DNA from 2 places in the Allobosea sp. FW305-C-101 genome. Region 1 is predicted to be linked to the other one. Evidence: predicted binding sites of a transcription regulator. Region 1 holds the regulator's gene; the other holds the start of a gene.
What was found. The regulator PhoB, encoded in region 1, activates phosphate uptake and scavenging genes when phosphate is short. The targets are predictions, from matches to a motif close to TGTCATNNANCTGTCAT.
Positions count from the first base shown of each region.

Region 2: the regulator PhoB is predicted to act here: its motif matches at 3,159-3,175, upstream of phnC (phosphonate ABC transporter ATP-binding protein).

Region 1 is NZ_JBYSYT010000002.1:354,110-361,738, forward strand. It holds gene argH (argininosuccinate lyase) at 1-650, opposite strand, end outside; gene AC3WMA_RS09225 (LysR family transcriptional regulator) at 745-1,671, shown strand; gene AC3WMA_RS09230 (SpoIIAA family protein) at 1,726-2,112, shown strand; gene phoB (phosphate regulon transcriptional regulator PhoB) at 2,116-2,823, opposite strand; gene phoU (phosphate signaling complex protein PhoU) at 2,837-3,556, opposite strand; gene pstB (phosphate ABC transporter ATP-binding protein PstB) at 3,580-4,380, opposite strand; gene pstA (phosphate ABC transporter permease PstA) at 4,426-5,310, opposite strand; gene pstC (phosphate ABC transporter permease subunit PstC) at 5,322-6,296, opposite strand; gene pstS (phosphate ABC transporter substrate-binding protein PstS) at 6,453-7,478, opposite strand; gene AC3WMA_RS09265 (ATP-binding protein) at 7,592-7,629, opposite strand, start outside.
Region 2 is NZ_JBYSYT010000002.1:916,025-923,653, forward strand. It holds gene AC3WMA_RS11830 (efflux RND transporter permease subunit) at 1-1,759, opposite strand, end outside; gene AC3WMA_RS11835 (efflux RND transporter periplasmic adaptor subunit) at 1,769-2,848, opposite strand; gene phnC (phosphonate ABC transporter ATP-binding protein) at 3,274-4,092, shown strand; gene phnD (phosphonate ABC transporter substrate-binding protein) at 4,170-5,084, shown strand; gene phnE (phosphonate ABC transporter, permease protein PhnE) at 5,228-6,109, shown strand; gene phnE (phosphonate ABC transporter, permease protein PhnE) at 6,106-6,960, shown strand; gene phnF (phosphonate metabolism transcriptional regulator PhnF) at 7,079-7,629, opposite strand, start outside.

The sequences.
Region 1 (7,629 bases):
TTGGCGCTGAGTTCCGGGTTCAACGTGATCGCCGAGCCCGCGAGCGCCGCCGCCCCGAGCGGGGACTGGCCCGAGCGCTTCTCCCAGTCGGTCAGGCGCGAGGCGTCGCGCATCAGCACCTGGCCATGCGCCATCAGCCAATGGCCGAAGGTGACGGGCTGGGCGCTCTGGAGATGGGTGAAGCCGGGGCAGACCGAGGCCGCATGCTCTTCGGCCTGGTCGGCGATCGCGGTGAGCAGCTCCGCCAGCATCCCGGCGAGCGTGCGCGACTTGCCCCGCAGATAGAGCTTGAGATTGTTCGCCGCCTGGTCGTTGCGCGAGCGCCCGGCGCGGAGCTTCGCCCCGGTCGGGCCGATGCGTTCGGTCAGGATGCGCTCGATGAAGGTATGGACGTCCTCGTCGTCCGGCCCGGGAGCGATCCGCCCCTCGACGGTGTCGCGGGCGATCCCGTCGAGCGCGGCCAGGATGGTCTCGAGTTCCTGGGCCGTCAGCAGGCCGGCGCGCCCGAGCTCGGCCGCATGGGCCTTGCCGCCCGCGACATCCTGCGGCACCAGCCGGGCATGCTCGCCAGCCGCACTCGACAGCTTCATCAGGCGCGGGTCCGGCTGCTTGCGGAAGCGGCCGCCCCAGAGACGGGTCGTCTGGTTCATGATGTCGTTCTCCCCTGCGGGAAGAATGGCCTCTTGACCGAGACACCGGCAAACGAAACGATCTCCGCCGCGATAGTCCAAAAAGGAATACCCCATGGCGGCCGGCCGGCCCCCTCCGTCATCGACCGCGCTCAGGGCCTTCGCCACCGTCGCAAGGCTCGGCTCGACCGCGCGTGCCGCCCAGTCGGTCAACCTGACCCAGAGCGCGGTCTCCAAGCAGATCCTCTCGCTGGAGCACCATCTCGGCGCCGTGCTGTTCGACCGCAGCCCTCTCGGGCTCAAGCTCACCGAGGCCGGAGCGATCTACCTGCCCTATGCCGAGGCGGCGCTGGAGCAGATGGAGCGCGGCGCGCGGCGTCTGGTGGAGCGCAACGCCATCGCCCGGCCGATCCGCCTGCATATGGTCGCGATCGCCGGCGAGCGCTGGCTGATGGCCCGCTTCCCTGCGTTTGCCGAGGCCCATCCCGGCGTCGACGTGCAGTTCACCAACTATGTCAGCGAGAGCGAGACCGAGGAGCCGGATATCGAGATCGCCCATGGCGTCGAGCCCTGGCCCGGCAAGGAGGCGCATTATCTCTTCGGCCGCGATGTCGCGCTGGTCGCCGCGCCCAGCCTGATCGAGCGCATGGGCGGTTTCCGCCGCGCCGCCGACATCCAGAAGGCGACCCTGCTCCAGCATTACCAGATGCCGACCTTCTGGGCCGAGTTCACCGAGGCGCATGACCTGCGCGGCGCGGTGCCCGAGCACACCGTGCGCTACGGCTATTATTCGGTGATCACCAGCGCCGCCGTCGCCGGCTTGGGCTTCGCGCTGGCGCCACGCTGCTATGTCGCCGACGAACTGGTTTCGGGTGCGCTGGTCAATCCGCTGGGCCTCGGCTTCACCAGCGCGATCGGCTGCTGGCTGACGCGCCCGCTCGACCAGCCGCCGCGCCCCGGGCTCGACGCCTTCATCGCTTGGCTGAAATCAGAAGCCGCCCAATTCGACGCCGCCACGCGAGCACCTGTCCAACCCGCCTGACCGGCTGGCGAAACCTCCTCTTCCTCCGTGCGTTGTCGTTGGCAAGGAGGAGCCATGCTGACCATTCTGCCCGCGCCGGATCATGTCGCAGCCTATCGTCTGATGCAGACGCTGACCGGGGAGGATGTCGACGCGATCATGGCCGATATCGACACGAAGCTCGCTCGCCACGAGAAGATCGGCGTGCTTGTCGATCTCTCCGACTTTACCGACCTGACGCTCACCGCCGCCTGGAAGGACGCGCGCTACAGCATCGGCAAGCTCTGGGAACTCAAGCGCTTCCCCAAGGAAGCCGTGATCACGAACAAGGGCTGGCTCGCCGGCTTCATCGATCTGCTCGATCCGGCGATCCCCTTCGTCAAGGTCCGCGCCTTCAAGCCCGAGGACTATGACAGGGCGCTGGCATGGGCCGGCGATATCGAGGGCGGCCCCGACGCCTGAGGTTTATGCAGCGCCGCCTCGCGCGAAGGTCTCGTCGAAGGCATAGCCGGCACCGCGCACCGTGCGCAGCGGGTCCTTCGCATCGCCCGGCGTGATCGCCTTGCGCAGCCGCCCGACATGGACGTCGACCGTGCGCTCGTCGATATAGACGTCGCGGCCCCAGACGGCATCGAGCAACTGGGCACGGGAATAGACCCGGCCCGGCGCCTGCATCAGGAACTCCAGCAAACGGAACTCGGTCGGGCCGAGATGGAGTTCGCTGCCCGCGCGGCGGACGCGCCGCGTCGTGCGGTCGAGTTCGAGATCGCCGGCCGCCAGCAGCCCCGCGACATGGCCGGGCTTCGCCCGGCGCAACAGCGCCTGGATGCGCGCGATCAGCTCCGGCAGCGAGAACGGCTTCACGACGTAATCGTCGGCACCGGTCGCAAGGCCACGCACTCGCTCGGTCTCCTCGCCGCGCGCCGTCAGCATGATGATCGGCACGCGCTCGGTGTCGCGCCGCGAGCGCAGGCGCCGGCAAAGCTCGATGCCGGACAGGCCCGGCAGCATCCAGTCGAGCAGGACGAGATCGGGCGTGTGATCGCGCAGATGCAATTCCGCATCGTCCCCGCGCGCGACGCTGTCGACCTCGAAGCCCTCGGCTTCGAGGTTGTAGCGCAGCAGCAGGGTCAGCGGCTCCTCGTCCTCGACGATCAGGATACGTGCGGCCATGTCGGCTTTGACCTTAGTTTCCCGTCACCGCTTCGACCTCGATATTGGTCGTGTCGAGCTTGGGGCGGTTCGCATCGAGCGAGTCGCCGGTGACGAGGTAGTGGATGGTCTCGGCGATATTGGTGGTGTGGTCGCCGATGCGCTCGATGTTCTTGGCGCAGAACAGGAGATGCGTGCAGAAGGTGATGTTGCGCGGATCCTCCATCATATAGGTCAGGAGTTCGCGGAACAGCGAGGTGTAGAGCGCGTCGATCTCGTCGTCGCGCTTCCAGACCTCGAGCGCCTTCTGCTCGTTGGTCGCGGCATAGGCGTCGAGCACGTCCTTGAGCTGGGCCTGCACGAGGCGGCTGATATGCTCGAGGCCGACGACCGCGCGATGCGGCGGCTGGAACTGCCCGGCGATCGCGACGGCGCGCTTGGCGATGTTCTTGGCGAGATCGCCGACCCGCTCGATATCGGAGGCGAGGCGGATCGCCGAGATCAGCTCGCGCAGGTCCTGCGCCAGCGGCTGGCGCCGGGCGATGGTGAGCACGGCCTTCTCCTCGACCTCGCGCTGGAGATTGTCGAGGCGCTGGTCGGCCGAGATGATCTTCTGGGCGAGCGCGGTATCGCGGCGAACGAGCGCCACCGTGGAATCGCCCAGCATGCGCTCGGCCATGCCGCCCATTTCGGCGAGGCTGCGGCGGATGCCTTCAAGGTCGGTGTCGTAGGAGCGGACGATGTGGTCGGTCATAGGGGTGTCCTCCTCGTCGCCGCTTAGCCGAAACGGCCGGTGACGTAGTCCTGGGTCTGCTTCTTGGCGGGGTTCATGAAGATCGTGTTGGTCGGCGCGAACTCTATGACCTCGCCGAGATACATGAAGGCCGTGTACTGCGAGATGCGCGCGGCCTGCTGCATGTTATGCGTGACGATGGCGATGGTGAAATCGCTCTTGAGCTGCTCCAGCAGGTCCTCGATCTTGCCGGTCGAGATCGGGTCGAGCGCCGAGGTCGGCTCGTCGAACAGGATCACTTCCGGCTTCTGCGCGATGGTGCGCGCGATGCACAGGCGCTGCTGCTGGCCGCCGGAGAGGCCCATGCCGGAGCTCTTCAGCTTGTCCTTGACCTCGTCCCAGAGCGCGGCGCGGCGCAGGGCGCCCTCGACGCGATCGTCGAGCTCCGACTTCGGCGGCTTCTCGTAGAGGCGGATGCCGAAGGCGACGTTGTCGTAGATCGACATCGGGAAGGGCGTCGGCTTCTGGAAGACCATGCCGACGCGCGAGCGCAACTCGTTCACGTCGACGTCGTTCGAGATGATGTTGCGGCCGTCGAGCATGATCTGCCCTTCCGCGCGCTGCTCCGGATAGAGCGAGTAGATGCGATTGAAGATGCGCAGCAGGGTCGACTTGCCGCAGCCCGACGGGCCGATCAGCGCCGTGACATGCCGGTCACGGAAATCGAGATTGATGTTCTTCAGCGCCTTGTGCTCGCCGTAGTAGAAATCGAGGTGCTTCACCGCGATCCGGACGGGCGCCTCGGCATCGAGCGACTGGGGGGAGAGTTCAAGGGTCGAAAGCATCGACTTAGGTCCTCAAGGTCGGTCGCGACCGGGTTGGTTTCAGGCTCACTTGCTGCCGGCGACGATACGCCGGGCAACGATCGAGAGCACGAGGATCGAGACGGTGATGATGAGCGAGCCGGCCCAGGCGAGCTGCTGCCAGTTCTCGTAAGGGGCGGAGGCGAACTGGTAGATCGTCACCGGCAGGTTGGAGACGCCGCCGACCAGCGTCGGCGAGAACCAGAAATTGTTGTTGAGCGCGGTGAAGAGCAGCGGCGCGGTCTCGCCGGCGATGCGGGCGAGCGCCAGCAGGATACCGGTGACCATGCCGGCCTTGGCCGCGCGCCAGGTCACCGAGGTGATGACGACGGAGGGCGGCGCGCCGAGCGCGGCGCCAGCCTCACGCAGCGGGCCGGGCACGAGGTTCAGCATGTCCTCGGTGGTGCGCACGATCACCGGGATCGCGATGATGCCGAGCGCGACACCGCCGGCCCAGCCGGAATAGCCGCGGAACGGCTCGACCAGGATGACGTAGACGAACAGGCCGATCAGGATCGACGGCGCCGAGAGCAGGATGTCGTTGATGAAGCGGATGAGGTTGGCGAGCTTCGAGCTGCGACCGTATTCGGCGAGCCAGGTCCCGGCGAGCACGCCGATCGGCGTGGCGATGGCGATGCCGAGGAAGGTCAGCACGAAGGAGCCGACGATGGCGTTGGCGAGGCCGCCCCCTTCGCTGCCGGGGCCGGGCGTGACCGCCGTGAAGGTCGCGACCGAGAGGCCGCCGATGCCCTTCACCACGAGCATGCCGAGGATCCAGAACAGCACGAAGATGGCGGTGAAGGTGAAGCCGGTGGCGATGATTTTCATCATCCGGTCGGCCGTGCGGCGGGTTTGGCGCACGCGGCCCCAGGGCTGATGCGGCAATTCGCGAGGCGTGGTCGTCATGGTCATGGAGATGAGCCTCAGTAGCGCTTGACGCGGGCGACCAGCAGCCGCGCGATGACGAGGACGACGAAGGTGACGAAGAACAGGATGCAGCCGAGCGCGATCAGCGCGTTGAGCTGCAGGCCCATCGCCTCGTTGAACTCGTTGGCGATGCGTGAGGCGATGGTCGAGCCGGGATCGAGGATCGAGGCCGAGAGCCGGTTGGCGTTGCCGACGACGAAGGTCACGGCCATCGTCTCGCCGAGCGCGCGGCCGAGCCCCAGCATGATCGCGCCGATGATCGAGACGCCAGCCTGCGGCACCAGCACATGGCGCACGACCTCCCAGGTCGTCGCGCCGATGCCATAGGCGCTCTCGCGCAGCACCGACGGGATCTGCTCCAGCATGTCGCGGGTGATCGAGGCGATGAAGGGCACGATCATGAAGGCGAGGATGATGCCGGCGGTGAAGATGCCGAGGCCCGAGGGCGAGCGCGAGTAAAGCACCGTGCCGACGATCGGCATGCCCTCGACGATGTTCGAGAGCGGGATCTGCACATAGGCCGCGAAGAGCGGCACGAAGACGAACAGGCCCCACATGCCGTAGATGATCGAGGGCACGGCGGCGAGCAGCTCGATCGCGGTCGAGACAGGCCTTTTGAACCAGGCCGGCGCGAGCTGCGTCAGGTAGACCGCGATGCCGAGCGAGAGCGGCACCCCGATCACCAGCGCGATCAGCGCCGTCGAGAGCGTGCCGACGATCGCCGGCCAGGCGCCGTACTGCTCGTTCTGCGTGTCCCAGACGCTGGAGGTCAGGAAGCCGAGGCCGAATTCGCGGAAGGCCGGCCAGCCGCCGATGATCATCGAGATCATGATGCCGGCGAGCAGCACCAGCACCAGCAGGGCCGCGCCGAAGCTGGCATTGCGGAAGAACAGGTCGAACCCGGCCTTCGGCGTTTTCCGCACGATCGGCGTCGCGCCGGGAATGCTCGTCATGTCGGTTGCTGCGGTCATCCGCGGAGGCTCCGGTGGCGTTGCCGGGATCGTCGGGAGACCCGCCCGATCCCAGCCCTCATCCTGAAGAGCATCCCGAGGGGGCTCCTCAGGATGAGGGCTTGAAGAGTGCGGCGAGGCGGGTCGAAACCCGCCTCGCCTGTTCGATCGCAGCGATCAGAAGATCGGCTTGCCGGCCGGATCGGTCACGCCCTTCCAGGCATTGCGGACCTGATCCTTCACGGTCGCCGGCAGGGCGACGTAGTCGAGCTCGCTGGCGAGCTTGTCGCCGGACTTGTAGGCCCAGTCGAAGAACTTCAGCGCGGCCTGCGTCTCTTCCGGCTTCTCCGGCTTGGCATAGACCAGGATGAAGGTCGCCGAGGTGATCGGCCAGGCATCCGCGCCCTTCTGGTTGTTCAGCGAGATGCCGAAGCCCGGCTGCTCGTTCCAGTTGGCGTTGGCGGCCGCGGCCTGGAAGGCCTTCTCTTCCGGCGCCGGGAAGTTGCCGTCGGCATTCTTCACCAGGGCGTGGGAGAGCTTGTTCTGCTTGGCATAGGCATACTCGACATAGCCGATCGAGTTGGCGACCTGCTTGACCGAGGCCGAAACGCCCTCGTTGCCCTTGCCGCCGATGCCGACCGGCCACTGGACCGACTGGTTGGCGCCGATCTTCGACTTCCAGTCAGCCGAGACCTTGGCGAGATAGTCGGTGAACACGAAGGTCGTGCCCGAGCCGTCCGAACGGTAGACCGGGTTGATGTTCGCGTCCGGCAGGGTGACGCCCGGGTTCAGCGCAACGATCTTGGCATCGTTCCACTTCTTGATGTCGCCCAGATAGATCTGGGCGATGAGTTCGCCCGAGAGCTTGAGCTTGCCCGGCTCGACGCCGGCGATGTTCACGGCCGGCACGACGCCGCCCATCACGGTCGGGAACTGGATCAGGCCGTCCTTGGTCAGGTCCTCGCCCTTGAGCGGGGCGTCGGTGGCGCCGAAGGCGACGGTCTTGGCCTTGATCTGGCGGATGCCGCCACCCGAGCCGATCGACTGGTAGTTCAGGCCGGTGCCGGTCTCCTTCTTGTAGGCCTCGGCCCACTTCGAATAGATCGGGAAGGGGAAGGTCGCGCCGGCGCCGGTGATGTCGGCAGCCTGGGCGGAACCGGCGATCCCGGCGGCAACGGCCGCGAGAACGAGAATCTTGCGCATGTGAGATGTCCTCATCTGGTCGCTATATGCAGCGGCCCTGTCAGAACACCCTCTGTATGACAGCCAAATGACAATCCGTCATGAAAGCTGTCATAGATGCCCGCATGCACCGTCTAGCCGTGGGCTCGCCCGGCCTCGAAACGTGGCAGGA
Region 2 (7,629 bases), 560 kb from region 1:
TCTTGCTGAAATACTGCTCGACCTGGCGCGCATAGTCGGCAGTGAAGGAGATCGTGGCGCCCTCGGGCGCGACGCCGACCGCGTTGATCGTGCCGCGATCCTCGACCGGCGCCAGTTCGGCGCGCAGATGCGTGAAGAAGTAATAGCCGCTGCCGGCAACACCCAGCGCCAGCAGCACGACCAGCGGGCGGATCGAAAGCGCTCCGCGCAGCGAGGCCTTGTAGCCGCGCGACAGCCCGTTGAAGCCGCGCTCCAGCACATTGTAGAGCCAGTTGTGCTTCTCGTGGTGGCGCAGCAGCTTGGCGCACATCATCGGCGTCAGCGTCAGCGCGACGAAGCCGGAGACCAAGACCGCGCCGGCCAGCGTCAGCGCGAACTCGATGAAGAGCTTGCCGGTGCGGCCGGTCGAGAAGGCCATCGGCGCATAGACCGCGACCAGCGTCAGCGTCATCGCCACGACCGCGAAGGCGATCTCGTTGATGCCGCGGATCGCCGCCGGGGTCGGCTGCATGCCGTCCTCGATATGACGGTGCACGTTCTCCAGTACGACGATGGCGTCGTCGACGACGAGGCCGATGGCGAGCACCATCGACAACAACGTCAGCGTGTTCACGGTGAAGCCGAACGCATACATCAGCGCAAACGAGCCGATCAGCGAGACCGGGATCGTGACCAGTGGGATCAGCGTCGCGCGCACCGAGCGCAGGAAGATGAAGATGATCAGCACGACCAGCACGATCGCCTCGATGATCGTCTGGTAGACCGCCTTGATCGAGCGATCGATGAAGACCGAGGTATCGTAGGACTTGGCGATCGCCATGCCCTGCGGCAGGTCCTCGATGATGCCGGGCAGCGCCTCCTCGATGCCGGCCGAGACGTCGAGCGGATTGGCCGTCGCCTGCTTGACGATGCCGATCGTCACCGAAGGCGTGCCCTTGAACCAGGCGGCGTTGCGTTCCTCGCGGGCGCCGAGCTCGACCTTGGCGATGTCCTTCAGCTTGACCGGGAAGCCATTGGCGTCCTTGACCACGATCTCGCGGAACTCCGCCGGGGTCGTCATGCTGGTCTGCGAGAGCACCGTGAATTCGCGATCGTTGCTCTCGATCCGGCCCGACGGGATCTCGACATTCTGCGCCCGGACGGCCGCCTCGATCTGCTGGACCGAGATGTCGTAAGCCGACATGCGGGCGCGATCGAGCCAGATGCGCATCGCATATTGGCGCTGGCCGAGAATGCGGACCTCCGCCACGCCGGTCACGTTCTGGACGCGGTCGGAGATGAAGCGATCGGCGAAGTCGGTGAGTTCGAGCGGCCCGTCCTTCGTGCTGGTCAGCGAGAGATAGAGGATCGGCTGCGCGTCGGCCTCCACCTTGGCGATGACCGGCTCGTCGATCTCGTCCGGCAGGCGGCTGCGCACGCGGCTGACGCGGTCGCGCACGTCGGAAGCCGCGACGTCGGGATCGACATCCGGGCGGAAGCGCACCTGGATGAAGCTGCGCTCCTGGCGGCTGGCCGAGGAGATGATCTCGATGCCCTCGATGCCGGCGATCGAGTTCTCCAGGATCTGGGTGACCTGCGTCTCGATGATCTCGGCCGAGGCGCCGCGATAATCGGTGCGGACCGAGACGATCGGCTCGTCGATGTTCGGATACTCGCGGACCGTCAGGCGGCCATAGGAGACGATACCGATCAGGATCACGAGGAGGCTCAGCACCGTCGAGAGGACGGGCCGACGGACGAAGAGTTCGAAGAGGCTCATGGCGCGATCCTAGAGCTGGCTCGTCTGGACGACCTTGTCCTTGATCGCGATGATCGCGCCGTCGCGCAGCCGCATCTGGCCGGCGGTGATGATCTGCATGTCGGGCGTCAGCCCGCGGACGATCTCGACCTTGCCCGGCAGGCGCTTGCCAAGCTCGACGGCGACCTTCTTCGCCTTGCCCTTGTCGACGACGTAGATGATCTTGCCGACCGCATCCGGCACCACGGCCATCTCCGGCACGACGATCGCCTTCTCGCGATAGTCCACGGTGATGGCCAGCCGGGCGAAGAGGCCGGGCTTCAGCGCGAGATCGGCATTGGGGATGTTGGCGCGCAGGCGGATCGCCCGGCCGTTGACGTCGACCACCGGGTCGATCGCGTAGATCTGGCCCTGGAATTTCCGGTCCGGAACCGCATCGACCTTCATCTGCACGGGCTGCCCGACCTTGAGGCGGCTCAGGAATATCTCGGGCACGCGGAAATCGATCTTGATCGGGTCGATGCTGGTCAGCGTGATCAATTGCTTGCCGACGGAGACATAGTCGCCGACGCCGACCGAGCGCAGGCCGACGACGCCGGTGAACGGCGCCACGATGGTCGACTGGGCGAGCTTGGCCTTGGCGAGCTGGACGCGAGCCTCGCTGGAGGCGAGCTTCGCCGCGGACTCGTCGAGCGCGACCTGCGTGCCCGAGCCGCGCGAGACCAGCCCCCTGAGCCGATCATTGGTATCGCGGGCAAGGCCGAGATCGGCCATCGCCTGCTTCAGCTCGGCATCGAGGATCGCCGTATCGAGCTTGACCAGCTCCTGCCCGGCCTTGACGCGCTCGCCTTCCTTGAAGCCGAGGAAGATGACGCGGCCGGCGATTTCCGGCGCGATGACAACGGATTCATCGGCGGCCAGCGTGCCGAGCGCCTCGACCTCCTCGCTCACGGTCGCCAGTTCGATGGACGCGACCTCGACAGGCACGCCGCGCGGCCCCGAGACCGCGCTCGCCTGCGCCTGCTGGGTGCCAGTGCGCTGGTTGCGGTAGGCATAATAGCCGCCGCCCGCGATGGCGGCGACGAGAACAAGAAGAACGAACCGCTTCATCAGGCTGGAGGCTCCGTTGCCGCCCATTGGTCTTAAATGGAACGAAAGGCGTTGCTAAGATGCCGGCGCGCCACAGCGGCACAAAAACAGCGGTTCTTGTGCCGATGCCGTATCGTTTCGGCCTCGCAGGCATCAATGCAAGATGCTTGCCGATAAGAGGCCCAACGTCACGGGCATCTCCGCCGCACACAGACATCCACGATCATCCTGCCGCTAAGCCGTGGATCGTCCAAGCGCATTCTGGAGACCTCACGAAACGTTGACCGGCTCTTGGACGTGCAAATCGCCCGTTTCGGGGCCCTTCACATCCTGTCACGCCGCTGTCATCCGTGGCCGCTAGGGCTCGCGGCGATCAAGACGCCTGACCCTCCGGCCTGACCGGGTGGGGACGCGCTCATGCCCGCATCGTGCCCGAGAACCAGTCCATGCTCCGCATCGAAGGCCTGACCAAGCGCTTTGGCGACAGGAACGCGGTCGACGCCGTCACGCTGACGGTGCCGAAGGGGGAGATGGTCGGCGTGATCGGCCCCTCCGGCGCCGGCAAGTCGACGCTGCTGCGCATGCTGAACCGCCTGACCGAGCCGACCTCCGGCCGGATCGTCTGCGAGGAGCAGGACGTCACCGGGCTGAAGGGCGCCTCGCTGCGCCGCTGGCGCCGCGACACGGCGATGATCTTCCAGCAGTTCAACCTCGTCGGCCGCCTCGACGTTCTAACCAATGTCCTGCTCGGCCGCCTGAACCATCGCTCGGCGGCGCTGACGCTGGTCAAGAGCTTCGCCGAGGACGACAAGATTCGCGCCATCGCGGCCCTCGAGCGTCTCGATATGGGCCATCTCCTGGCGCAGCGCGCCGAGACCCTCTCCGGCGGCCAGCAGCAGCGCGTCGCCATCGCCCGCGCCCTCGTCCAGGAGCCGCGCATCATCCTCGCAGACGAGCCGATCGCCTCGCTCGACCCGCGCAACACCCAGGTCGTCATGGACGCGCTGTTCCGCATCAATCGCGAGGACGGCATCACCGTGATGTGCAACCTGCACGACCTCGACATCGCCGCGAAATACTGTGACCGCCTGATCGGCATGTCCGCCGGCAAGGTCGTGTTCGACGACGTGCCGCAGGCGTTGACCCGCGAGATCGCGGCCGAACTCTACGGCATCGAGGCCAAGGATGCCGGCGCCGAGGCGCTGGATGCGCTCGACGCCATCGCCGCCTCCGAGGCGAAGCGCGCCCGCCAGAAGATCGCCTGATTTCCAGAGATCGCCGGACCGGCCTGATGGCCGTCGCCGCGAGAAGACCATCCCCGCCTACAACCAGGAGCACAAAGATGCTGACCCGTCGTCATACCCTCTCGCTCGCCGTCGCCGGCCTGGCGCTCGCCGCCGCTCCGGCATTCGCGCAGGACTGGAAGGCCAAGTATCCCGAGCTCGTCTTCGCGATCATCCCCTCCGAGAACGCTTCCGGCGTCACCGAGCGCTACACCCCCTTCGTGCAGTATCTCGCCAAGGAACTCGGCACCAAGGTCACCCTGCGTATCGCCAACGACTACGCCGCGATCATCGAGGGCCAGCGCACCGGCAACATCCACATCGCCTCCTACGGCCCGTCCTCCTTCGCCCGCGCCCGCATGACCGGCGCCAAGGTCGATGCCTTCGCCATCGAGACCAACCTGGACGGCACCAAGGGCTATCACTCGGTCTTCTACGTGAAGAAGGACTCGCCCTATCAGAAGGTCGAGGACCTCAAGGGCAAGAATCTCGGCCTCGTCGACCCGAACTCGACCTCGGGCAACAACGTCCCGCGCTTCGCGCTGAACGGCATGAAGATCGAGCCGGAAACCTTCTTCTCGAAGGTCGTCTATACCGGCAGCCACGAGAACGCGATCATCGCGCTCCAGCAGGGCACGGTCGATGTCGCCGCCAACTGGTGGAACGATGAGCAGGAATCGAACCTGCAGCGCATGGCCCGCAAGAACATGGCCAAGGCCGACGACTTCCGGATCATCTACAAGTCCGAGCAGATCGTGAACTCGCCGATGGCCTATCTCACCGACATGCCGGAGGAGCTGAAGGCCAAGATCCGCGACGCCGTCCTGAACCTCGCCACCAAGGACAAGGCCGCCTTCGACAAGATCTATGAAGGCAAGCAGGGCCCGCTCGTCGCCGTCGACAACAAGGCCTACGACCCGATCATCGAGCTGAACAAGTTCGTCGACGAGCTCCGCAAGAAGAAGTCGTCGTAATTCAGCCAGCCGTCATGCCCGGGCTCGACCCGGGCATCTCTCGCCAGAGATTCCAGGGCACTGCGCTTCGCTTCGTCCTGGGATGACACCCTTGTCCGGGATCGGCACCAGCCGATCCCGCGACCTCTCGGAAGCGCCTCTTCATGACCCTCGCGATCGACCGCAACGACCCTGCCATCCGGGCCCATGCCGAGGCCTATCGGCAGGCTTCATCCGCCAAGCGCCGGCAGGCCCTGATCGGCATCGCCGTCTTCATCGCCTGCGTGCTTCTCTCGGCGCGCGGCGCGGAAGTCGATCTCGCCAAGTTCTTCGAGAACGTTCACCGCTTTCCGAAGTATATCTTCGAGACGCTGCCGACGCTTAGGCTCGCCAGCCTCGGCGCCGACCTCTCCGAGTGGTACTGGGGCCTGAAGGGCTGGCTGAAGCTGCTCTGGCAGACCGTGCTCATCGCCTATGTCGGCACGATCCTCGGCGCCGCCGGCGCCTTCCTGTTCTGTTTCGCCGCCGCCGCCAATCTCGGCCGCGCCACCTGGCTGCGTTTCGCGGTGCGCCGCTATCTCGAATTCTGCCGCACCGTTCCCGAGATCGTCTTCGCGCTGATCTTCGTCATCGCCTTCGGCCTCGGCCCGCTGCCCGGCGTGCTCGCCATCGCGATCCACACCATGGGCGCGCTCGGCAAGCTCTTCTCGGAAGTCGTCGAGAACATCGACCTGAAGCCGGTTGACGGCGTTACCGCTGCCGGCGGAAGCTGGTGGCAGATCGTCCGCTTCGCGGTCGTCCCGCAGGTGCTCTCCAATTTCGCGAGCTACGCGCTGCTGCGCTTCGAGATCAATGTCCGCGGCGCCTCGATCATGGGCTTCGTCGGCGCCGGCGGCATCGGCCAGGACCTGATCGAGGCCATCCGCAAGTTCTACTTCACCGATGTCAGCGCCATCCTGCTGCTGATCATCGTCACAGTCATGCTGATCGACTACGCCACCGAGCGGCTGCGCCACGCCCTTCTCAGCCTGGAGCATGGCCGATGAGCCTCGCCCTTTCGACGGCCGAGCGCGCCGACATCCTGCGCCGCCACGACGCCGCGATCCGCGGCTCGCTCAGGACGAAGCTTGCGACGATCGGCACCATCGCCGCGCTCGCCGGCTTCTTCGTCTACGGGCTGACGACGCTCGAAACCTCGCTCTGGAAGATCTTGTCCGGCTTCGGCAATCTCAGCACCTTCGTCATGTTGATGCTGCCGCCCGATCCCGGCTCCTGGGCGCGCGCCATCATCTTCGTGAAGGCGCTGTTCGAGACCATCGCCATCGCCTTCCTCGGCACGGTTCTGGCGGCGATCCTGGCCCTGCCGCTTGGCTTCATCGCGGCGCGCAACGTTGTCGCCAACCGCATCGTGCACTTCTTCGCCCGTCGCTCGCTCGACACGGTGCGCGGCGTCGACGCCCTGATCTGGGCGCTGATCTGGGTGAATGTCGTCGGCCTCGGCCCCTTCGCCGGCATGCTCGCGATCATGACCAGCGATCTCGGCGCCTTCGGCAAGCTCTATTCCGAAGCCATTGAAGCAGCCGACCGGAAGCCGGTCGAGGGCGTATCCTCCGTCGGCGGCGGCAAGGCGCATGAGATCCGCTTCGGCCTGCTGCCGCAGGTGCTGCCGGTGATCGCGAGCCAGGTGCTCTACTATATCGAATCCAACACCCGCTCCTCGACGATCATCGGCATCGTCGGCGCCGGCGGCATCGGCCTCTATCTCGCCGAGACGATCCGCACGCTGGAATGGCAGCAGGTCTCCTTCCTGATCCTGCTGGTCCTCGCCGCGGTCTCGGCCATCGACTTCCTGTCGGGCAAGCTGCGCTTCGCGATCATCGGCCGCCGGGCGAGCTGAAAGCGACACCAGCCGTCATTCTCGGGCGCAGCGAAGCGAAGACCCGCGAAGCTCGTGCAGGATAAGGCGCCTTTCCGTCCTGGGATGCTCGGGTCAAGCCCGAGCATGACGGTGCCCTTCAATCCCCGAACGGCTCGATCACCATCTCCATACGCTCGGCAGCGAACACGCTGCTGACGAGATGCACCGGCGTCAGGTCCGGCAGCGCATCGACCGCCGTCGAGATCATCACGGCAGCCTCAGGCGCGATCTCCAACAGCTCGGCCTCACGCTCATCGGCAAGCCGCGCCGTCAATCGCGTCGACAGGCGCACGTAATCCGCGATGCCATAGATCTTGAAGGCGGCCGTGATCGAGCCCGCCGCCTCGCGATAGGCCTTGTCGAAATCCGGGAAACGCTCGACCGCAAGCCAATGCGTGCCGGTGCCCATCGGCACGCCATCCGCCAGGCTCACGCCCTGCACCTGCCAGAGCAGCGTCCCGGTCTTCAGCTTGAGCGCCGTGCAGGCGGCTGCCTCACCCACGACCACTTCGGCCGAGAGCATGCGGCTCGTGCCGGTGATGCCGAGCTTGCCCATGTTGGTGCGCATGCTGACGCGCCGGCCGATCGGATAGGGCAGACGCGGCGCCGTCACTTGCGTGCCGCGCCCGCGTGAGACCGTCACCAGCC